DNA from 3 places in the Ferdinandcohnia salidurans genome. Region 2 is predicted to be linked to each of the others. Evidence: predicted binding sites of a transcription regulator. Region 2 holds the regulator's gene; each other region holds the start of a gene.
The links. The regulator Rex, encoded in region 2, represses fermentation and respiration genes when NADH is low (regulators of the CRP and FNR family bind a similar motif). The targets are predictions, from matches to a motif close to TTGTGAAATATTTCACAA.
Positions count from the first base shown of each region.

Region 1 (8,042 bases), on a different contig from region 2:
CAGGCGGAAGAAATTTAAGCCTATTCGAAATACAAGAAGCGGCTGACGTGATTTCATCAGCAACACATGAAGATCTAAACATGATCTTTGGATCAGTCATTAATGACAATTTGAAAGATGAAATTATCGTGACAGTCATTGCGACAGGATTTACTGAAAATTAAAGAGAAGAGGCATCCCTTTTGGAGGTGCCTCTTTGCCTTTTAAGGAAGTAGATAGCCAGCAGCTTGAAAAATACTGTACCAATCTTCACGGGATAACTGAACTTCACTTGCCTTCACGGAATCCTTTAATCGCTCTATATTCATGGTTCCAATTACCGGCTGCATGTTAGCTGGATGACGTAATAGCCAAGCAATTGCAATGGTCGTATTCGATACACTGTATTTTTCTGCAATTTCATCAATTTTTTGATTTAATTCTGGACATTTTTCATTGCCGAGAAAAGGTCCTTCAAAATAACCATATTGAAAAGGTGACCATGGTTGAATGGTAATGTCATTCAATCGGCAAAAATCAAGGACATCTCCATCACGGTTAATGGATTGATCAATTTGCATATTAGCTGTAACGCCACTTGCAATCATGTGGGCATTTGGGATGCTTAATTGCAGCTGATTTGCGACAATTGGTTGCTTTACATATTTTTTTAATAACTGTATTTGCATCGGCTTTTGATTAGATACCCCAAAATGACGAACCTTCCCTGAGGATTCCAACACATCGAATGCTTCTGCAACCTCTTCAGGCTCAACGAGGGCATCCGGACGATGTAAAAGGAGAACATCAAGATAGTCCGTTTTAAGTCGTTTTAAGATTCCGTCAACGGAATTAAGGATATGTTCTTTTGAAAAATCAAACATACCTTTTCGAATGCCACATTTTGATTGAAGAATAATTTTCTCCCTTACATCATCGTTCATATGTATTGCATCTGCAAAGATTTCTTCACAAGTACCACTACCGTAAATATCGGCATGGTCAAAAAAGTTCGCTCCGTTTTCTAATGCCGTTTGCACAAACGCTTCTGCCTCAGGCTTCTCTAATGAGTTGATTCTCATACACCCTACTGCCACAACTGGAACCTCTAGTGAACTGGTGCCTAGTTTTATTTTTCGCATTGTGTTAAACCTCCAAGTTTTAATATAGGACTGTTATTACTGTTGCCCATTTCTAGTCTACATATTTCGATATGGATTGGAAAGTATAGAAAAAAGGGAGGTTTTGTGATGAATCGAATAAAACGTTTATTCATGCTGTTATTATTAGCATTTCCGATGTTTTTCTTAATGGGTTGTGGAGATGACGAAAGACCTGAGGAAGGCGAGGACATTGAAGAGATCGAAGAGGAAGATGAGATCGGTGACGGCGAGATCGATGATGAGTAGAAGGTAAAAAGGAGCTCCCCCAAAACTTGGGAGGAACTCCTTTTTTAGTTATGCAGTTGTTGTTGCTGTTTTAGTATCTTTTTTCGCGTTGATTCGTTTTGTTAGGAATGGAACTGCGAATCTATCTACACCATAGTAGTATGTTGCAGCGCCTGCGAATAAGAGAACTACTGCTAATGTGTAAAGTACTGGGTTTGTGCTAACTGTTCCAGCAAGTAAGAAGTTCAGGTTCATGAATGCACCTGCGATTAATGCTGGGATTGTTGCAGCACCAAAGATTAATCCAAGTCCAACTAGAACTTCGCCCCATGGAATGAGTACGTTAATGATTTCAACGTTTGGAAGGGCAAAGCCTTCTAGGAATGTTGCGTACCAACCTGCTACTGCTGGGTGTTCGCCACCAGCCTTTGCAAGTGCTCCTTGTAGGAATCCGCCTGCGTCAAATCCTCCAGTTAATTTATGAAAACCAGCTTCTAGCCATTGAATACCTAACCATACACGTAATACTGTCCAAATAATTGCCATTTTAGGTCCTTTTAAGAATGTTCTCATCTTAATCTCCCCTTTTATTTTATATTGTGAAATTATTCACAAGATGTTTTAAAAAAAATATGATTGCTTTAGCTGCCAGCTTTTGTAGTTAGTTTGTGAAGTTTTTCACTAACTTTCTACACTCTTAATATACAGCGGATTTTCAATTAAAGCAATAGGCTTCACAAATATGACACAATTGTTTTTTGGTTGTATTTTTAGGCCCAATTTTAAAGTGTTGTATAGGTGATTATATAATCACCGAAAATTTAAATAAGGGAAAATTTTTGAAAAAGTGTTTGACTTTGGGTATTTTACAATCTATAATCCATTTATAAAGTAAAACTAGAACGTATTAATTGAATAAAGGACTCTTATCCAGAGCGGTGGAGGGACATGGCCCTACGAAACCCGGCAACCTTCAAGATTATTCTTGAAAAGGTGCTAATTCCATCAGGTGAAAACACCTGAAAGATAAGAGGAGGAAAAATCCCTCTTCTTATAGAAGAGGGATTTTTTTATCGTCAGGGTATGAAAGTTAGTTTTTGTATTAGTACTATTCCTAGTTTGCCTATAAAAATACTGGAGGTATAAACATGAAAAAAATAAGCGTTTTCTTAACTGCTGTATTACTGTTGATCGGAATTGTAGGTTGTTCGAATAGCTCAAGCAAAGCTAGCCAAGGAAGTGAAAAACCTGAAAAAATCACATTAGATTATGCCTTTTATTCGCCTACAAGTCTTGTGTTAAAAGAGTTTGGGTGGGCTGAGGAAGCATTCAAAGAAGAGGGAATTAAGGTTGAATTTGTTTTAAGTCAAGGAAGTAATAAAGCATTAGAATTTTTAAATAGTGGAAGTGCGGACTTCGGTTCATCTGCAGGGGCAGCAGCTCTCATGGCTAAAGCAAAGGGAGCTCCAATTGAATCCGTGTATATTTACTCAAAGCCAGAGTGGACAGCATTAGTGGCAAATAAAGATTCAAAGATACAAAGTATAAGTGATTTAAAAGGGAAAAAGGTTGCGGCAACCATCGGGACAGATCCATATATTTTTCTATTACGTGCATTAAATGAGGAAGGGTTAAGTCCTTCAGATGTTGAAATCGTTAATCTACAGCATGGAGATGGAGCGGCAGCGTTATCTTCTGGTCAGGTAGATGCATGGTCAGGGTTAGATCCTCATATGGCAAGAGTTGAATTAGAAACGGATGCGAACCTTTTTTACCGCAATGCAGATTTTAATACGTATGGAACCTTAAATGTGCGTTCAGAGTTTGCGGAAAAATATCCTAAGTACGTTGAAAAAGTCATTGAGGTTTACGAAAAGGCCCGTAAATGGGTGTTAGAAAATCCTGAAGAAGCAGCGGAAATTTTAGCTAAGTCCGCAAATATTGATATTGAAGTTGCAAATAAACAATTAAATGAACGAAATGATTTTTCTAATCCCGTTCCTGGTGAAATACAAATTGAGGCATTAACAGAAGCGGGTAAGGTGCTTCAAGCACAGGACATCATCGGAAAAGATGTTGAATTGGATCAACTAGTTGAAGAATTAATTAATCCTACGTTTGCGGAAAACGTAATTAAACAATAGAGGTTAGTGCCTCTTTCGTAACGGCACTCCCTCGTGATAGGAGAGGTTAAAATGAGCACAAAAGGCGGAGCGTTGACTAGACAAATTAAGGTGAAGTCAAAGCGTGAGTTTGCGTTATCGGGAAGTGTAAAAGTAATCCTACTTGGGAGTATCATCCCAGCTATTTTACTGGTGGTTTGGCAATATTTAAGCCATATTGGTGTCCTTGAAGGGCATCTTATGCCAGCACCAACGGTTATCCTTGCGAAAATAATTGAATTTGCTGGAGATGGAAGTCTTTGGGGCCATATCGGCATTACTTTATATCGAATCTTTTTTGGTTTTCTAATCGGAGTTGTTGCTGCTGTTATCTTTGGTTCATTGGTCGGCTATTTTAGAATTGCGGAACAGTTACTCGACCCGATGATTCAGGCTTTCCGTTCGATTCCGTCCCTTGCTTGGGTGCCCCTTTTTATACTGTGGATGGGGATTGCAGAACCGTCAAAAATTACACTAATCGCAGTTGGAGTGTTTTTTCCGGTTTATTTAAACATCGTGTCAGGCATTCAAGGTGTTGACCGAAAGTTGATCGAGGTAGGGAAAATCTATAATTTTTCAACGTTTGAGTTAATTAGAAAGGTTATATTGCCTGCATCCCTTCCTTCTTTTTTAGTAGGAATCCGAAGCGGGTTAGGGCTAGGGTGGATGTTTGTCGTTGCGGCTGAATTAATGGGTGCTAGTCAGGGGATTGGATATTTGCTTGTTGTTGGCCAAAACTCCTATTCTCCTGAAACGGTCATCGCAAGCATTGTACTATTTGCGATTTTAGGTAAAATAACGGACTCCATTTTGAAGAAAACAGAGGAAAAAACACTTCACTGGCAGGACAGCTTTGTGAAGTAGACCTGAAAGGATGAATAAAGATGCTGGCAGTTCAAAATGTCTCTAGAACCTTTTCGAACGGTACGACAGGGTTTAAAAATATAAACCTTGAAACAAAACAAGGTGAAATTGTGGGTGTACTAGGTACGAGTGGGTGTGGAAAAAGCACCTTATTGCGTGTCCTAGCTGGATTAGATTCCGAATATACAGGTACGGTGAAAATAAGCGGTGACATAATTAAGTCCGTTCATGAAAAGGTTGGCGTTATTTTTCAAGAATCGCGTTTAATGCCATGGTTGACAGTATTAGAAAATATCTCGTTTGGTTTAAAGAATGATAGTAAGAAAGGTGAAAAAGCTCAGGAATATGTAAAGCTAGTAGGATTGCAAGGATTTGAAAATCATTATCCAAAGGATATCTCCGGTGGGATGGCACAACGAGTATCGATTGCTCGTGCACTTATCACAGCACCTCAAGTTTTACTATTAGATGAGCCATTTAGTGCACTTGATGCATTTACTAAAATGCAGTTGCAGGATTTGCTGCTGACGATTTGGGAGAAATACAAATCAACGATGATCGTCGTTACTCATGATATCGATGAAGCACTTTATTTATGTGACCGGATTGTAATTTTAAAGGGGCAACCGGGTGAAATCTATCAAACGATACAAATTGATGATCCAAAACCCAGGTCCCGTGGGGATATAAAATTGGCACAATTGAAGGCAGAAATATTATCTCTATTAAGCTAAAGAAAGGGGAGAGTTGAATTGACAACCACACAATTAGGTGCGATAAGACCTTTTGATGAGACCTATAATCTAAAAGACTATGAACAGGTGTATAAGGACTTTTCGTGGGAAGAGGTTGAAAAGGATTTTAGTTGGTATCAGACAGGGCAAGTCAATATGGCTTATGAATGTATTGACAGGCATGTAGAAGATGGGTATGGAGACAAAGTCGCCCTTCACTACATAAATGACGATGAGGAACAAATTTTCACATTTAAAAATATCAAAGAAAAGTCGGACCATCTAGCATCGGTGTTAAAAAAGTACGGAGTGAATAAGGGAGATATTGTGTTTATCTTTTTGCCGAAAAATCCGGAAATGTATATTGCGATGATTGCGGCGGTTAAAATAGGAGCCGTTGCAGGACCGCTTTTTGAAGCATTTATGGAGGATGCGGTAAGGGATCGGATTTCGGACTGTGAGGGTCGTTTCCTAATCACAGATTCGGATTTGGTAAAAAGAGTCCCAAAACAAGACTTGCCTTCCCTCGAAACAGTGTTTATTACGGAGGGGCCAGAGAGGTGTCAGGAAAATGAAATCTCACTTGTAGAAGCACTACCAGAAACGAAATGCGAGAACAGTGTCATAGAATGGTTGGAGCTTGAAGATCGCCTTAATATTCACTATACAAGTGGGTCAACCGGGAAACCAAAGGGAATTGTGCATGCCCATCGCGCAATGATTCAGCAGTACCAAACGGGAAAATGGGTCCTTGATTTAAAAGAGGATGATATTTATTGGTGTACAGCACATCCCGGCTGGGTGACAGGAACGGTGTACGGAATCTTTGCTCCTTGGCTAAATCGTGCCACAATTGTCGTTAACGGTGGGAGATTTAATGCAGATTCCTGGTATTCCACAATTGAAAAAACAGGGGTAACGGTTTGGTATAGTGCCCCTACAGCATTCAGGATGCTAAAAGCAGAGGGCAATGAAGTGCTAAATAAATACGATTTACGTTCATTACGGCATATTCTAAGTGTGGGAGAACCGTTAAATCCTGAAGTTATTACCTGGGGGATTGAAACTTTAGGGAAAAGAATCCATGATACATGGTGGATGACAGAAACGGGCGGACAATTGATCGTCAATCTTCCATCTGAGGTCATTAAACCGGGCTCAATGGGAAGACCTTTTCCAGGTATTGAAGTTGCAATAATCGACGATGACGGAAATCCGCTTCCAAATGGTCAGGTTGGTCACCTTGGCATTAAGGCATCGTGGCCATCAATCATGAGAGAAGTTTGGAAAAATGAAGAGAAATATCATTCATACTTTGTAAATGGTTGGTATGTATCAGGTGATTTGGCTATTTTAGATGAGGATGGTTATGTGTTTTTCCAAGGGCGAAGCGATGATATGATTAATTCTTCTGGAGAGCGAATAGGTCCATTTGAGGTCGAAAGTAAGCTAATTGAACATCAAGCGGTTGCTGAAGCCGGTGTCATCGGAAAGCCAGATCCAATAAGAGGGGAAATCGTAAAGGCCTTTATCGTTCTAAAGAATGGTTACAGTCCAACGAAAGATTTACTAGAGGATATCCGCGTGTTTGTAAAACAACATCTTGCGGCACATTCCGCTCCAAGGGAAATTGAAGTATTGGATGAACTGCCGAAAACAAAGATTAGCGGTAAAATTTTAAGAAGAGAGCTAAAAGCACGAGAACTTGCAAGGGAAGTCCTTCAATAAGCCGAGTGTGCTTGATTAATATATGTGTGAAAACAGCGCGAGTATGGACTTGCGCTGTTTTTTTTTAATAAAGGAACTTACTATGAAATTGTTCAAAAGTAACGAAATAGTTGATTGCGACACACGACAGGTTTGTATCGGTCATCTGAGTCAGAAACCCCAGTTGATTGCGATACGCGGCAGGTTGTATCGTTCATCGGAGTCAGAAATCCGAGTTGATTGCGACACGCGACAGGTTGTATCGTTCATCGGAGTCAGAAAACCGAGTTGATTGCGACACGCGACAGGTTGTATCGTTCATCCGAGTCAGAAATCTCACTTGATTGCGACACACGACAGGTTGTATCGTTCATCGGAGTCAGAAATCCGAGTTGATTGCGACACGCGACAGGTTGTATTGGTCATCCGAGTCCGAAATCCCAGTTGATTGCGACACGCGACAGGTTGTATCGTTCATTCGAGTCAGAAATCCCACTTGATTGCGACACGCGACAGGTTGCAGCGTTCATCCGAGTCAGAAAACCTAGTTGATTGCGACACGCGGCAGGTTGTATCGGTCATCCGAGTCAGAAAACCTAGTTGATTGCGACACACGACAGGTTGTATCGTTCATCGGAGTCAGAAATCCGAGTTGATTGCGACACGCGGCAGGTTGTATCGGTCATCCGAGTCAGAAATCTCACTTGATTGCGACATGCGACAGGTTGTATCGGTCATCCGGGTCAGAAAACCTAGTTGATTGCGACACACGGCAGGTTGCAGCGTTCATCCGAGTCAGAAATCCTAGTTGATTGCGACACGCGACAGGTTGTTCCCGTCATCCGAGTCCGAATCACATTTTATCTCTTATCAAAGACAATGTCAGTTTACACTTCATATCTTAGGCTTTCCTATACGATAACGGTCAAATATATTTAGATTCATTATTTTGAATAAAAGCCTAATGTCTCACAAGAGGACCATATAAATGTTATAATTTGTGAAAAAGGGCGGTGGGTAGATTGTGTTTAATTTTGTTTGCCTATCAGGCACATCCTGTTTATAAATTAATTGTTGCGGCCAACCGGGATGAGTTTCTTCAACGGCCAACGGCTCCGATTCATTTTTGGGAGGATGAGCCTACTTTGTTGGCTGGAAGAGATCTTGAAAAAATGGGAACCTGGATGGGTGTCACCAAAGCTGGACGT
Region 1 is NZ_JBHUEK010000025.1:663,255-671,296, reverse strand. Features, by position in the region: partial or broken gene ftsZ (cell division protein FtsZ) at 1-161, shown strand, start outside; gene ACFSFW_RS17575 (aldo/keto reductase) at 204-1,121, opposite strand; gene ACFSFW_RS17570 (hypothetical protein) at 1,230-1,388, shown strand; gene ACFSFW_RS17565 (DoxX family membrane protein) at 1,437-1,940, opposite strand; SAM riboswitch class I at 2,291-2,400, shown strand; gene ACFSFW_RS17560 (aliphatic sulfonate ABC transporter substrate-binding protein) at 2,516-3,511, shown strand; gene ACFSFW_RS17555 (ABC transporter permease) at 3,563-4,393, shown strand; gene ACFSFW_RS17550 (ABC transporter ATP-binding protein) at 4,414-5,127, shown strand; gene acsA (acetate--CoA ligase) at 5,146-6,855, shown strand; gene ACFSFW_RS17540 (NRDE family protein) at 7,857-8,042, shown strand, end outside.
Region 1: a site for Rex is predicted at 1,965-1,982, ahead of ACFSFW_RS17565 (DoxX family membrane protein). Genes of this name have one in related genera too.

Region 2 (8,042 bases):
GGAGCTTTAACAGCTACTGCATTGAATGTACCACGAAGCTTGTTCACAACTAGAGTTGCAAGTGCTTCACCTTCAACATCTTCAGCGATTAGTAATAATGGCTTACCTTGTTGAACTACTTGCTCTAATACTGGTAGGATTTCTTGAATGCTAGAAATCTTTTTATCAGTAATTAACACATATGGATTTTCAAGAACTGCTTCCATTTTGTCAGAATCAGTTACCATGTATGGAGATGCATATCCACGGTCAAATTGCATACCTTCTACTACTTCTAGTTCAGTAGAGAACCCTTTAGATTCTTCAATTGTAATAACACCGTCGTTACCAACGCGCTCCATTGCTTCAGCGATTAATTGGCCAACTTCACTGTCATCTGAAGAAATAGCAGCAACTTGTGCGATAGATTCTTTACCTTCAATTGGTTTTGAAATAGCTTTTAATTCTTCAACAGCTGTAGTTACAGCCTTTTCAATACCTCTGCGAACTACCATTGGGTTTGCACCAGCAGTAACGTTCTTTAAGCCTTCACGAATCATCGCTTGAGCAAGAACTGTTGCAGTAGTAGTACCGTCACCAGCTACATCGTTTGTTTTGCTAGCAACTTCAGCAACTAGTTTAGCACCCATGTTTTCGAATGCATCTTCTAATTCGATTTCTTTAGCGATTGTTACACCGTCATTTGTGATAAGAGGTGAACCGAATTTTTTCTCTAGAACCACGTTACGTCCTTTTGGTCCTAATGTTACTTTTACAGCGTTTGCTAATGCATCAACACCACGAAGCATAGCGCGACGAGCATCTTCACTAAATTTAATTTCTTTTGCCATTCTTAAGCCCTCCTCAAAAAATTAAGATTCTATGATATAAAATGCTGTTTTTCTATTAACCGATTACAGCTAAAATGTCGCTTTCGCGTAATACTAAGTATTCAGTACCTTCATATTTCACTTCAGTACCAGCATATTTTGAGAAGATAATGCGATCACCAACCGCAACCTCTAAAGCTACTCTTTCACCACTGTCTAATACACGACCTGTACCAACAGCAACTACTTTACCTTCTTGAGGCTTTTCCTTTGCAGAATCTGGTAATACAATTCCGCTTGCAGTTTTTTCCTCTGATTCAACTAGTTCAATAACAACGCGATCACCTAATGGCTTTAACAAGTGAAACAACCTCCTCAAATAATATAAATAATTAGTTTCGTCTTCTTATTAGCACTCGACCAACATGAGTGCTAACACAATTATTATATTAAATAATCTCTACCTATTTTGCAAGTCATTTGGTATAGAAATTTGCAAAAAAATTCTATTTTATTAAGCGAAACTTGGCCCACCTATCTATCCTATGTTAATGAAAGGAAAAATAAACCAACAATCTAATTTCTTTCAATGAAAATTTGGATTTGCATAATACTAATGGATATAAGTGAATATATGATACAATACAAAAAGTGGACAAAAGCATAAAAACTTGATATTTATTCCAACTACTAAAGGAGATTTTCATGAAAGCTCGTTATTGGTATGTCATATTAACTTACATTATCATGCAGTTCTCTGGAATTTTAGGTATCCCTCTTCTATTGCTATTAGGCATTGGAGATGGTTTAGACCCAAATACGATTATTGCCCTTTGGACTGTTGTTAGTTTTGTTGCGGCACTTCCGATCGTATTATTTTTATTAAGACAAGATATTAAGGAAAGACATCTAAGTCTTCATCGTTCTTCAAAAGGGGAAGCGATTGGATGGGCAATTGCAGGTATATTTATGGCAATGACTGCTCAGGTTATTGCAGCAAATATTGAGATTCATTTACTTGGAATTGAGGCTGGTTCCGAGAACACCCAAGAAATTATGGCCTTGGTAAAATCCTTGCCACTGCTTATAATCGTCGTTTCCATTATTGGGCCAATCCTTGAGGAAATTATCTTTCGCCAAATTATTTTTGGATCGTTATATAAAAAATTCAACTTTTTCATTTCTGCCTTGATTAGTTCGTTAATCTTTGCAGTAGTGCATATGGACTTTACGCATCTTCTGATTTATACAGCGATGGGCTTTACCTTTGCCTTCCTTTATGTACGAACAAAGCGGATTATCGTTCCAATCTTTGCACATGTTGCAATGAATACTTTTGTTGTAGTGGTTCAAACGATTTTTGCAGATGATATAGAAAGGATCATGAAGCAAGCCGAGAAGCTGCAACAGACATTTATTGGAGGCTTTTAATTTATGCGAAGAACTTCACCTTTTGTAATGGGCATCATTTACGCGCTAATGGGGACTCTGTTTACCTATATTGCGATTAATAGTGCGGCAGAGACCGTTTGGAACTTCTCTACGATTCTTCTAGCAATTGTCGCAACCTTCGACTTTGGTGTGGCAATCCGAATGTTTGTCCTGCACAGTAAAATAAAAAAAATCGCAAAAACAAAAAAATAACCTCACATCGGAGGTTATTTTTTTATGGAATTATCTCTACTCCATTGAATTTGCCGCTTCCATTTCCGCTTTTAATGCCTTCCTGTAGGCACTTTTTGATACGAGAATACTGATTTCATATAATCCGAACAACGGGACTGTAACCATTAAATGCGAGATTATTTCAGGAGGGGTGATTAAACCTCCGATGACTAATAGAATAAAATACGCGAACTTTCTTATTTTAGAAAGAAACATCGGTGTTACAATTCCCAATCTTGTTAAAAACATCACAATAACTGGTAATTGAAACAAAAAGCCAAACGGTAAAGTCAATTGCAACAGGAATTGAAAATATTCGTTTATCCCGATCACCTGATTGATATCAAGGCGCTCCGCTAACCTTGTCATAAAGTTCACTACAAATGGGAACAAAATAAAGTAGGAGAATGAAACTCCTATTAAAAAAAGGATTACCGAAAGCGGAATATAACTCAAGGTTACCTTTCTTTCCTTCTCATATAAGCCAGGACTGATGAAGGCCCAAAGCTGATAAAGGAGAAAAGGAGACGAGATAACAAGGGCAATGATAAAAGCAAATTGCATATAGATTTTAATTGGATCTGTCATACGGAAAGCATTCATTGTCAGCTCTTTTGCTTCGTCAGCATTTTGCAAATAAAGGATAACTGGCTCTGCGAGAAAAAAGCTGCCTAATGCAACAATGAAGAAGAAAACGACTATGTAGATCAGTCGTTTTCGTAACTCTCCAATATGATCATAGACGGACATTTCTTTTTCGTTCATGTGACTCATCCTATCATTACTTCACATCTTGAGTTTCATTCTTCTTAACATCATCGTCATCATCATCTGCTAAACCTTTTGTTGCGTTTTTAAACTCACGCAATGTATTACCTGCTGCTTTACCTAGTTGAGGTAACTTCTTCGGTCCAAAGATTAATAACGCTGCAAATACAATCAGTAAAATACTACCGAATCCAAGACTTCCCACTGTAAGTCACCTCCCTACAATTGTAAGATCTATTTTTATTCTTCATTTGAATCATTTGAATCATTTGAATAATGCTTTAAGAAATATACTAGAGCTTGTAGTTCTACAGCCAAATCAATGTGATGGACCCGAATATGTTCAGGTACATTGATTCTTGCTGGAGTAAAATTAAGAATACCCTTGATCCCTTTATTGACCAAGCGGTCTGTAATCGACTGAGCTGCCCCAACCGGCACCGTTAAAATGGCTACCGTTACATCATCAGGCAATTCTTTTTCAAGGTCATCAAGATGGCATACCTGTACTCCACCAATACTACTACCTACCTTATTATAATCCACATCAAACGCAAGCTCAATTTTTGTATTATTATTTTTGGAAAAATTGTAGTGTAAAAATGCTGTACCTAAATTCCCTACACCGATTAGAGTAACCTTCGTTAACTCGTCTTGATCTAAGGTTTTACTAAAAAAGGATAATAAATAATTGACATTATAGCCATATCCTTTTTTTCCCAATGCTCCGAAATAAGAAAAATCTCTCCGAATTGTGGCGGAATCTACCTTAACCGCATCACTTAATTCTGCAGATGAAACTCTCTGCTTTCCTGAGGCATGCAAATTTTTCAAAAATCGATAGTAAAGTGGCAGCCTTTTGGCAGTTGCTTGTGGTATTTTTGATTGTTCAAGATTCACCTTAATTCCTCCACTAACTTGGAACTAACTATAGCTCCCTTTTAAAATCTCCGTTCTTTCCACCCGTTTTTTCAGCCAAATAAGTTGGTCCAATGACCATTCCTTTATCAACCGCTTTACACATATCATACACAGTTAGCGCACAAACAGATGCAGCGGTAAGTGCTTCCATTTCCACACCTGTACTGCCCTTTGTTTTAACTGTAACCGTGATATGTAAGACATATTCATCTTGGGTCGTCCAGCTAAAACGTATATCAACACCTTTTAATGCCAATGGATGACACATCGGAATTAACTCCGACGTCTTTTTGGCTGCCATAATTCCCGCAACCTGAGAAACAGCAAGGACATCACCCTTACTAACCTCATTATTTATTATTTGCTCATAAATGATTTTATTTACAGTAATACTTGATTTTGCAATTGCTGTACGGACAGTATCTGACTTTTCCGTAATGTCGACCATCTTGGCGCGACCTTGCTCATTAAAATGGGTAAATGATGACATAAAACAAACCCTCCCATAAACTATACACTATTTTATCACATCTGTCTTTGATACATCTGTGAACAATATCATTGCAGTTGCTCTAATTAAGTAATATAAGATACACTGTTGATAGAAACAAGAGGTGAAATAACATGATTTTACTACAAGTAAATCAGCTCAAAAAGTATTTTGCTGCTGATCTTATTTTATCGAATATAAAATTAGAAGTACAAACTCGTGACCGTATTGCCATCGTTGGACGAAACGGTGCTGGAAAATCAACACTTTTAAAAATTATTGCCGGCCATATGTCACATGATGGCGGTGAAATTATCAAGCCAAAAAGCGTTACCATTGATTACCTCGCCCAAAATACAGGGCTTGAATCAAATCTCACCATCTGGGAGGAAATGCTAACTGTTTTTGCATCCTTACAGAAGCTTGAAAAAGATCTCAGAAACCTAGAGGTTAAAATGGGAGACCCGTCCCTCTTTGAAAATCCGGTTGATTACCAGAAATTACTCGAAGAATATGATCAGCTACAGGTTGATTTTAAGGAAAAGGGTGGCTATCAATACGAAGCTGATATTCGATCAATTCTACATGGTTTTAATTTTACAGAAGAAGACTACCAAACCAAAATATCCAGCTTAAGCGGTGGTCAGAAGACACGCCTTGCCCTTTGTAAACTATTACTAACCAAGCCTGATCTGTTAATCTTGGACGAGCCAACAAACCACCTTGATATTAGCACGCTTACGTGGCTTGAACAATATCTACAAGGATACCCTGGCGCACTGTTAATCGTATCCCATGACCGTTACTTTCTTGATAAAGTGGTCAACCAAGTTTATGAAATTTCTAGACACACAAGCACTAGATATGTCGGAAACTATAGCAACTATTTAAAACTCAAGGCTGAAAACTATGAGCTTGAGCTGAAAAAATATGAAAAACAACAGGAAGAAGTGGAAAAACTAAAAGATTTTATCGCTAAAAACCTGGTTCGAGCTTCAACCACCAAGCGTGCCCAAAGTAGACGAAAGCAGCTTGACAGAATGGAGCTAATTGACAGGCCATTAGGTGATGAAAAATCGGCTTCCTTTCGATTTGAAATCGAAAGACAAAGTGGAAATGATGTACTAAGTGCAAAAGATATCACCGTTTCGTATGAAAAAGGCAAACCGATTATTAAAAATATCAATTTCAATATTTACCGTGAAGATAGCATCGCATTAGTGGGTCCAAACGGAATCGGAAAATCAACCTTATTAAAAGCAATTATTGAAAAACTCGACAACGTGGATGGAACATTTCGCTTTGGTTCACATGTGACCATCGGTTACTATGACCAACAACAAGCGGACCTCACCTCGAACAAACGAGTATTAAATGAATTATGGGATGAATACCCTCTAAAATCTGAAAAAGAAATCCGTACGGTTCTCGGGAACTTTCTTTTTTCAGGGGATGATGTGCTAAAAACCGTTTCAACCTTAAGTGGTGGCGAGAAAGCAAGACTTGCCCTATCAAAGCTAATGATGGAGAAATCAAATTTTCTCATTCTTGACGAGCCTACCAACCACTTAGACCTTGATAGCAAGGAAGTACTTGAAAATGCTTTAATCGATTATCCCGGGACGATTCTTTTTGTTTCCCATGACCGATATTTTATCAACCGCATTGCAACAAAAGTGTTTGAGTTATCCAGTGAAGGACTTACGGAATATCTAGGTGATTATGATTACCACCTTGAAAAGAAGTTTGAAATGGAGGAACTCGCAAGACTTGAAGCTCAAGAGTCAAAGAACGTCAAACGTGAAGTGGTCCAAGAAAAAACATCCTATGAACAAGAAAAACAATTAAAGAAGCTTGAGCGTCAACGAAAACGCAGAATAGAAGAAATTGAGTTGGAAATTTCCACTATAGAAGAGAAAATTGAAGAAAATGAACAGCTTCTCTGTGATCCAGAAGTCTATCAAAATCATGAGGAAGTTCAACGAATTAATGAAGAAAACGAAAAATCCTCAGCAAAACTTGAAGCTCTTATGGAAGAATGGGAGTCTCTCCACGAAGTTAGTGGATAACTATCATCCTAGAACTATACACCTATTAACAAAATAAAGATATCCCCATCTCTAATACTAAGAATGGGGACTTTTTTTGATCATTTACTGCAAAAAAATATAGTTATACACTATGTTATCCACGTTATCCACATTATCCACACTTATCAACAGACTTATCCACATAAAATGTCCACAAATGCACATTAGTTATTTCAGTACTTCTTACTAGTTTTCCACAAAAGCTGTGTTTTTGTGGATTATTTATCAACAAAAAAAGCCCTCTTTTATAAAAGAGGACTTTTTTACTATCTTTCAATGTCTAACCCAGGATTTGCATTCAATGCGTAAGATGAACGCTTCCCATTTTCGTATAACACACTACCAACTGCAGCAATCATTGCAGCGTTATCTGTACATAATGAAAGTGGAGGAATAATGAGTTTAACCTCTGGCATGTCTGAAAATGCATGTTCTAAAGCTGCACGAAGCCCTTTATTTGCTGCAACTCCACCTGCTAGTAATACCTGTTTAACCTTATATTCATTAGTCGCCTTCACTGTTTTTGTGACTAAGACATCGATGACACTTTCCTGAAAACTTGCTGCTAGGTTCTTCGGTTCAATGGTTTCCCCACGTTGCTCTGCATTATGAAGTGTGTTAATAACAGCTGATTTTAAACCACTAAAACTAAAATCGTAAGAATCCTCTTCTAGCCAAGCTCTCGGTAAATCAATCGTTGCTGTTCCCTCATGTGCAAGTCGATCAATGTGAGGCCCACCTGGGTATGGAAGGTTAAGAGTTCTAGCCACCTTGTCATACGCTTCACCAGCAGCATCATCCCTTGTTTCCCCAATCACTTTAAAAGAAGCATGCTCCTCCATGTAGACAAGCTCTGTATGGCCGCCAGAAACAACCAAAGCCAACAATGGAAACTCAAGCTCCTCAACCAATCGATTTGCATAAATATGACCTGCAATATGGTGGACTCCTAATAGAGGAATATCGTGGGCAAAAGCTACCGCTTTTGCAGCGTTGACACCTATTAACAATGCTCCTACTAAGCCAGGGCCCTCTGTCACTGCAATACCATCTATATCCTCAAAACTCTTATCGGCCTGCTTTAAAGCTTCTTCAATTACCAGTGTAATAGCTTCAACATGATGCCTTGATGCGATCTCTGGAACGACTCCGCCGAAGCGTTTATGACTTTCGATTTGAGATGCTACAACATTTGATAGAATTTCTCTTCCGTTTTGTACAATTGAAACAGCCGTCTCATCACAGCTCGTTTCAATCCCCATGATTATTTGGTTATCACTCATTTAAATTCACCCACAT
Region 2 is NZ_JBHUEK010000027.1:3,694-11,735, reverse strand. Features, by position in the region: gene groL (chaperonin GroEL) at 1-830, opposite strand, end outside; gene groES (co-chaperone GroES) at 886-1,170, opposite strand; gene ACFSFW_RS19070 (CPBP family intramembrane glutamic endopeptidase) at 1,515-2,240, shown strand; gene ACFSFW_RS19065 (YdiK family protein) at 2,244-2,453, shown strand; gene tatC (twin-arginine translocase subunit TatC) at 2,490-3,239, opposite strand; gene ACFSFW_RS19055 (twin-arginine translocase TatA/TatE family subunit) at 3,256-3,447, opposite strand; gene ACFSFW_RS19050 (redox-sensing transcriptional repressor Rex) at 3,483-4,142, opposite strand; gene moaC (cyclic pyranopterin monophosphate synthase MoaC) at 4,171-4,653, opposite strand; gene ACFSFW_RS19040 (ABC-F family ATP-binding cassette domain-containing protein) at 4,788-6,722, shown strand; gene tsaD (tRNA (adenosine(37)-N6)-threonylcarbamoyltransferase complex transferase subunit TsaD) at 7,010-8,026, opposite strand; gene rimI (ribosomal protein S18-alanine N-acetyltransferase) at 8,019-8,042, opposite strand, start outside.

Region 3 (8,042 bases), on a different contig from region 2:
CAGGAATCCTTATTTTCCAAGGTATTAAGCTTCAAAAATGAAGTAAGTGTGATTTATTATACACCTACCGTATGCCTAACATTATATGATTTTCTTAGAAACAAGTATAGCATTCCTATATGGAAGGTGGTACCTATGAGTCAATTAGCATTACATCAATCAACCATTTCAGATGAATTAACTGAGCTTCTTAAATCAGCTAATCAAGTCATCAATATGAAAAGAGGAACCTATTTATTTCGCGAAGGCATGAAAGCTTCTGAGCTCTATCTGATTCTATCAGGGCGTGTAAAGGTAAGTAAAGGGACATCGGATGGCAATGAATTATCGCTTCGAATCTGTAGTCAAAATGAAATCGTCGGAGAGTTGACATTATTTACAGATCAACCTAAATATTTATTTGATTGCAGGATATTGGAGGATTGTGAAATTGCCGTAATTCAAAAGGATGAATTAGAAAAAAAACTCTTTGAAAATACAACTCTTGCATTTGAATTTATGAAGTGGATGAGTGATCATTTTCGAAAAACACAAACAAAGTTTAGAGACCTTGTATTATTAGGTAAAAAAGGAGCATTATATTCCACCTTAATTCGAATGACCAACAGCTATGGGGTTGAGAAGGAAAACGGCACTTTAATTGACCTACGTCTGACAAATCAGGAACTAGCTAATTTTTGTGCAACCACAAGAGAAAGTGTAAATCGGATGCTGCATGATTTACGAGTGAAAGATATCATTTCTGTTCACAAGGGCTATATCACCATTCACGATTTAGGATATATCAAAAAAGCAATACAGTGCGAGGAATGTCCAGCTAAATATTGTAGTATTGAATAACCAAAAGAAAAGACCCATGGGCTCCCATGGGTCTTTGATATTTTATTGTACTGTTTTTTCTTTCTTACGAAGTACTTCCGGAATATATACACAGAATGGTTCGCTCTCCATATAATCACCTGTCATGGCATATGCACGAGAACGTGATCCACCACATACATGTCTAAATTCACATACTCCACATTTTCCTTTATATTTATCAGGATTACGCAAATCTTTGAAGATTGGGGATTCACGATAAATTTCAGCAAGTGGGGTCTCACGAACATTTCCTGCTTTTACAGGTAATAATCCACTTGGATACACATCTCCAGTATGAGAAATAAAGACAAATCCATTCCCATCGTTTACACCTTGTGGCGCTCTTCCAAGTCCATCAATTTGCCCCGTTTTCCCTTGCATAAGAGCATCCTTATAGCGGATTTGTTGTTCCGCATCCTTTGTTTCACGCATTTTTGATTGAATAACTACACGGCGATAGTGTTGCGCAGCAGTCGTTTTTATATCAAATTTCACACGTTTACTTAGGTCATACAACCAGCGGAATACTTTTTCATGTTCAACTGGGGAAATCATATCCGTTTCCTTTCCACGACCAGTAGGTACAAGGAAAAAGACGCTCCATAATACACAATCGAGGTCCTCAACTAATTTTGCCATTTCATCTAATGCATGGACATTATATCTTGAAATTACAGTGTTGATCTGAATGGGAATTTCAAGTTCATGTAAATATTTAATGGCTCTCATTGTTAAATCGAATGAACCATTTGTTCCGCGGAAATGGTCATGAATTTCAGCAGTAGGACCATCTAAGCTAAATGCCCAACGAGCTAATCCTACTTCTTTCGCCTTTTGAATGGCTTCTTTTGTTACATTTGGTGTTGCACTTGGTGTCATGGAGACGCGCACACCTTTTTTAATTGCGTATTCGGCAATATCATAGACGTCAGGTCGCATTAATGGGTCCCCACCTGTGAACACAAGCATCGGATTATTCATCTCATATATTTGGTCGATTAGCTTTTTCCCCTCTTCAAAGGAAAGCTCTCTAGGGTCTCTTTTATACTGAGCTTCAGCACGGCAATGTAAACATTTTAATTGGCAAGCCCTTGTAAGCTCCCAAATCACAATAAATGGATCTTCGTTATAGTCTCTTTCAAACATGAGGCAGACCTCCTTTATTAATGTACACATTTTAGCACTATAGAATAGTGAGCAATGTGAGGTACATCACAGAAAACGGAGGTGTTTAAAATTGTTCACAAATATGGAAAAGCGCAAGCGCCTAGAAATTGAACGTCTACTAACTACTGCCACGTCCTGTGACAAACGTAGACGTCAGCACATCGTGTGCAAGTCCGACAAGCATAAGAAAAGCTGGCGAGAAGGATGCCTTTTATCCTTCTTGACTGATTGGCTTATGACCTCGAGGGGCTAGGCGCTGGAGCTAGACATCAAAACTATATGAAAATTGAATTGAAGAAATATTCTTTGAAGAAATTAAATGTAATTGAGGGTTAACACTACAGCTACAAGTAGGTTTGGAGCCCCCAAGAGGAAAAACAAATAGGAATATCGAATTCTTTTTTTGCGGTCTTTTTTGCTTTCGGTGTAATAGTTCGCTCTTGCCCGATCACCACTTATAAAGGTATCAGATACAATTCCTGCAAGCAAAAAGCATATTATACCCAGGGTCCCAGAAATAACTGAATATGTTTCAAATTGACGAGTAGACAAACCAATTATTAGTAGAAGTCCAGAGGTTACTATACCTAAAATTAAGCCTACTCTCAAACATAATACCTCCTTCCAGATAACTCTATATTCTTATTTTATCACATTTTTCTGAAAATTATGAGTGATAGGCTTGAATAATAAAAACAAAAGCCTTTCGTTATTTCAGGTAAAAAAGACGTTGCCACGTCCAATGGCAACGTCTTTTTGACACATATCGTGTGGTCCTCAAATTGGGTTCTGCTTTATTTTTTCATATTCAGTTTTGTTATTGATATTCTCAAATTCCATACCTTGAAGCTGAAGGTCATGATCGGTTATAAATTTAACGTTGCAAGTGTCTAATAACTGGCTCATTTTTAATTTATTTACTTTAAGTAATTGTTCTATTTTATTTGCAACCCTAGCATGATACACGGCATTTAATGGTTGTTGTCTGTCATTGATAATAGGTACGATTGCATCAATACTTTGATCCTTTGTAAAAGAAATAAGCTGCTTTACTAGTTTGTCTGTAACAAAAGGTGTATCACAAGGTAAGATTACATACCAATCTGAGGATGTTTTTTGCATGACTGTGAAAATGCCAGCGAGTGGTCCCCTTCCCTGAAATCCAGGTATATCCTGAATAATGGAAACCGAAGATTCGTTACGAAATTGCTCTTCTAATACAGGATGGCTCACAATATAAAGTTGGTCCACGTTATCTTTTAATGCATCAATTGCATATTCGTAAAAATATTTATTTTGAAATTGGGCAAATGCCTTAGGGCTTCCAAATCTCCTTGATTCCCCACCAGCCAAAAGAACACCTACGATTGTCGTTATTTTCATCATTAAACACCCCTTTGCTTTTTTCTCCATAGTAGCATGATTGGAACAGCCTACCAAACGAAAAATCAAAGTGAACGATAAAAAAAGTGTAGACAAAGTCTTTAAAGACGATGCCTACACTATGTGAGAGATCGGAATCTGTGATTGGTTATTACTTTTTACCGATAGCAACGCGCCATACATCTGGGCCTTGTTCAAGGTATTCCCAAGTAAATGCATCACCGCGCTCCATCATAAACTGATATTGGAGTGGTCTTGGATCATGGTCATTTGATAGCTCCATGATTTCACCTGGTTGTAAACTATCAAAGGTTCTAAATATTGTTGGGTGCTTATCCTTCGGTGCATAATCTGGTGCGTTTACTTTCGCTGCAAATACCATATTAATATTCCTCCTTTTGATTTATGGGTCCATTGTACCCGAGTCTTTTTAGCTCATGTTGTGAAGCTAATCACTATGTACGTATGTTTTTTATCATATGTGCCGAAAACTATGCGATAATTAGATTGAACATGAATATCCCACGTAAACATCTTGTCATTCTTCATGATTGTGGAGTTTAAAAGAAATAACGGGGTGAAGAATATATGAAGGAATTTGTAGAAAAATGTAAGGAATGTGAAAAAGAAATTTATTGTTTAGATGGTTTTATAAATGGTGTTGTATTAGATGATAAAAATGGGATACTTTGCTTTGATTGTGCTGAAGAAAAGCAAGCTAACTAAGCTAGGAGTTTTGCTCCTAGCTTTTTTGTGTCCATTTTTCGAACATTGATTGTCATTCTCACCGACTATGATTTAAATCACTGTCTTAAAAAGTGGAATTGTTACACTAAATGTTGAGTAACCGCATATATAGTTTATTTGAACAAGGAGTGAGACAGATGGGACTACCATCGATTCGTGAACAATTGAAAGGAGTACCCTTGTTTCGGGAACTAACATCAGAAGAACTCGACCCAATTGTAGAAATTTCACAGTCACGATTATATAGACAAAAGATGTTTATCTTTATGCAAGACGATCCACTTGATCGTGTATTTTTCATCCAATCAGGAAAAGTAAAAATTTATAAGTCTGATATGCACGGGAAGGAACAAATTGTTTCCGTATTAGAAGCAGGTGAAATGTTTCCTCATGCTGGCTTTTTTCGAAAAGGCGGATATCCCGCACATGCCGAAGTAATCGAGGATTCAAATATCATCTTCACCCCCATTGATAAGTTTGAAGAGATATTGCTAAAAAACCCAGAGCTTTGCATTAAAATTTTTAAAGTGCTTGGTGAAAAAATCATAGACCTTCAAAAAAGACTAGAAGAACAAATTTTATTAAGCACCCAAGAACAAATCATTATGCTTTTACTTCGTCTTTGTAGGAGTAATGGTGAAAAGACTGGAAATCGCTTTAAACTTACAACTCATTTTACAAATCGAGAACTCGCTAATATGATCGGAACAACACGTGAATCGGTAAGTCGAACGATCTCTGTATTGAAAAAGAAACATATTGTTGACCTGACTACTGATGGTTATTACTTATTAGATCATATGAAATTGCATGATGAAATTTTCTGAGCTAATTCCAGCCTGACGGACAATCCTAAATAAAATTCACATTTGTGATTCATGTCACAACGTTTCTCATTGAAAATGATTATCATTAGGTTATAAACGTTAGATAAGGGGGACTCTCAGATGGAATCAAAAGTAGTAGAAGTAGATGTTAGGGAAGATCTTAAAAATAAAATTGAGCCTTTTCAAAAGATTATGGAAGCCGTTAAACCTTTACAGGATGGGGATACCTTTATTTTACACGCGCCTTTTAAACCGACTCCTTTATTTCCTATTTTAAAGGCAAAAGGATTTTCAAACGTGGCAGAGCAAATTGATAAAAAACATTGGAAGGTTACCTTTACTAAAGAGGTGACAAATAATGATATTAGATAATCGAGGTCTTGAGCCTCCTACACCAATGATGAGAACATTAAAGGCTCTCGAGAAACTAAACAAAGGTGAAACATTGACGATTATTAATGATCGTAGACCCATGTTTCTATATGAACAGCTTGAAGAACTTGGCTACAAGCACATAACAGAACCACATCCTGAAGGCGGCTTTCAAATTGAGATTACAAAATAAGGAGCTGCTTGATAATGATCCCTCAATTATCAAATGAAACAAATATCAGGCTACCGCTTTCATTCATTATTTTTAGTATTGTGGCATTAGTCGCATCCCAAGTCATCCTCCTATTTAATGGACATATGGTGATTGATGGGATATTTAGAACCCCTGCCATCCTATCATCAGCTCATTTACTCATTCTTGGTTGGGCCTTAATGGTTGCGATGGGGGCAATGTATCAGCTTGTACCGGTAGCCTTTTTAACTCCGATTTGGAGTGAAAAATTCGGATTTATTCAATTTTGGATAACAGCAATTGGTTTTGGTGGATTTGGTATTACTCTATCTTTTTCACCTACCATTTCTATTTTTACAGGTTCACTTGCTGTAATTGGAATATTATTATTTCTTGTTCAAATGTTTATGACAATAAAAAAACAGGCAAAGAAAAACATTCTAACGGCATTCGTTGGTAGTGCTCTAATTTGTTTGCTAGTCACTATTTCACTAGGAATTCTATTGATTGTTAATTTAGGAGCTGGCATAGCACACCTAGATCATTTTGCTGTTCTAAAAAGTCATATGCTACTAGGTGTGGCAGGATGGTTTACATTTTTAATTTTCGGCTTTTCCTATAAAATGGTCCCTATGTTTTCGTTAGCACATGGATTTTCGATGAAACTATCAAGTTGGGTCTATACTGTTTACGCCATCGGACTTGTCGTAACCATTTGCAGCTTTATTACTGAAGTGAACTTATTGTTACAAGTTGGGATGGCCTTGCTTTTTGCAGGTTTCGCCTTATTTTCTTACCATATTTCCACTATCATCAAGGTTAGATTAAAGAAAAAGCTTGATAAACCATTTATTTTTTCATTAATTGCCATTTGTTTTGGATTAGTTATTCACTTTTTTGGGATGGTTCTTGCGTTCCTTCCAGGGTATTACGAAATTTATGGGGTACTTGTCTTTCTTTATCTCTTCTTGTGGATTGCGGGTAGCATTCTTGGCTATTTATATAAAATTATTCCTTTTCTTTGGTGGACACATAAATATAGCAAACTGATTGGTAAAAGTGATGTACCTACTTTAAAACAAATGATTGATGAAAAAATGGCAATTCCCATTTTTACAGGTTTCGTTACTGGATGTGTTGTCGTAATTTTAGCCATTGCAACTAGACAATTGCTTATCTTTTCGATTGGCCAAAGTATTGTTGTCGCTTCAACTTTCTTTTTCAGTTACAGCATTATTAAGGTGCTATTTAAATAAAAGGGGAGAAACACAATGGAATTAAAAGAGAAAATTCTTGAGCAGTTAAAACAAGTGATTGATCCTGAATTAAATATTAATGTTGTTGATTTAGGACTTATATATGAAATTAATATTAAAGAAAATAATAATGTATATATTGAAATGACGCTAACTACTCCTGGTTGCCCACTACATGATAGTATTACCAGTGGAGTGAAGCATGCAGTTGCCTACCTTGAAGAAGTAAATGATATTGAGGTTTTAATGGTATGGCATCCTGCTTGGTCTCCTGAACGCATGTCTGAAGCTGCCATGAAGCAACTCAGAGGTTAACTTTATTCAGCAAAATGCAGAGGATTTCACATTCTTAGTTTGTTTCGTTATACTTTAAATAAGCTATTTCTCGAAAGGAGAGGTTTTAAATGGATGAAGCTTTAAAGGAAAATATGTTGGGGGCACTTGAACAAGTTGTTGACCCTGAATTAGGTATTGATATTGTTAATCTAGGTCTTGTCTATGATGTGGATATGAATGATGAGGGTGTCGCTCAAGTTTCGATGACATTAACATCAATGGGATGCCCACTTGCTGGAACGATTGCAATGGACGTAAAACGTGTTCTTACTGAATTACCTGAAGTAAAAGACGTAGATGTTAACATCGTTTGGAATCCACCTTGGAACAAAGATATGATGAGCCGTTACGCAAAAATCGCTCTTGGAATTAGATAAAATAAATGGAAAAAGAACGTGTCGACTATGACACGTTCTTTTTCTTTTTATAGGTGCTTTTTAAACCATTCAACTGATGCAAGTAGTCCTTCTCTTGTCACTTTATGATCTGCTCGTGTGTCAGCAATAAAAGATAGATTCTCCTCTTTCCCCTTGTACAGTGGTTTAATTTCTTGGTAAAATTCATACGTGTATTTGAAAGGAACCATCCTGTCTTTTTCCCCATGCCAGAAAAACAATGGTCTTCCGTTCACTTTCTCAGGTTGCATGCTTAAATCATATCTCCGTAATTCTGCATACTTTTCTTCCAACTCAGCATCTGAGAAAGGAAGTTCAATGTCATGTCGCTTCAATTCCTCAATTTGCCCCCGACAGAACTCCTCATAATATGGACTTCCCATTAAACTTACTGCAGCCTTAATCCAAGGGTATTGGGTCAATGCCCCTAAAGTCACGATACCTCCCATTGAAGTTCCTGCCACACCGATTCTTGCCTCATCAATTTGGCCTTGGTTTTGTAGTT
Region 3 is NZ_JBHUEK010000020.1:66,872-74,913, reverse strand. Features, by position in the region: gene ACFSFW_RS13340 (Crp/Fnr family transcriptional regulator) at 136-840, shown strand; gene ACFSFW_RS13335 (TIGR04053 family radical SAM/SPASM domain-containing protein) at 883-2,007, opposite strand; gene ACFSFW_RS13330 (DUF5316 domain-containing protein) at 2,344-2,637, opposite strand; gene ACFSFW_RS13325 (molybdenum cofactor guanylyltransferase) at 2,806-3,411, opposite strand; gene ACFSFW_RS13320 (DUF2249 domain-containing protein) at 3,563-3,793, opposite strand; gene ACFSFW_RS13315 (hypothetical protein) at 4,000-4,137, shown strand; gene ACFSFW_RS13310 (Crp/Fnr family transcriptional regulator) at 4,296-4,985, shown strand; gene ACFSFW_RS13305 (DUF2249 domain-containing protein) at 5,106-5,357, shown strand; gene ACFSFW_RS13300 (DUF2249 domain-containing protein) at 5,344-5,550, shown strand; gene ACFSFW_RS13295 (heme-copper oxidase family protein) at 5,565-6,806, shown strand; gene ACFSFW_RS13290 (metal-sulfur cluster assembly factor) at 6,822-7,121, shown strand; gene ACFSFW_RS13285 (metal-sulfur cluster assembly factor) at 7,211-7,519, shown strand; gene yjfP (esterase) at 7,567-8,042, opposite strand, start outside.
Region 3: a site for Rex is predicted at 2,062-2,079, ahead of ACFSFW_RS13335 (TIGR04053 family radical SAM/SPASM domain-containing protein). Genes of this name have one in related genera too.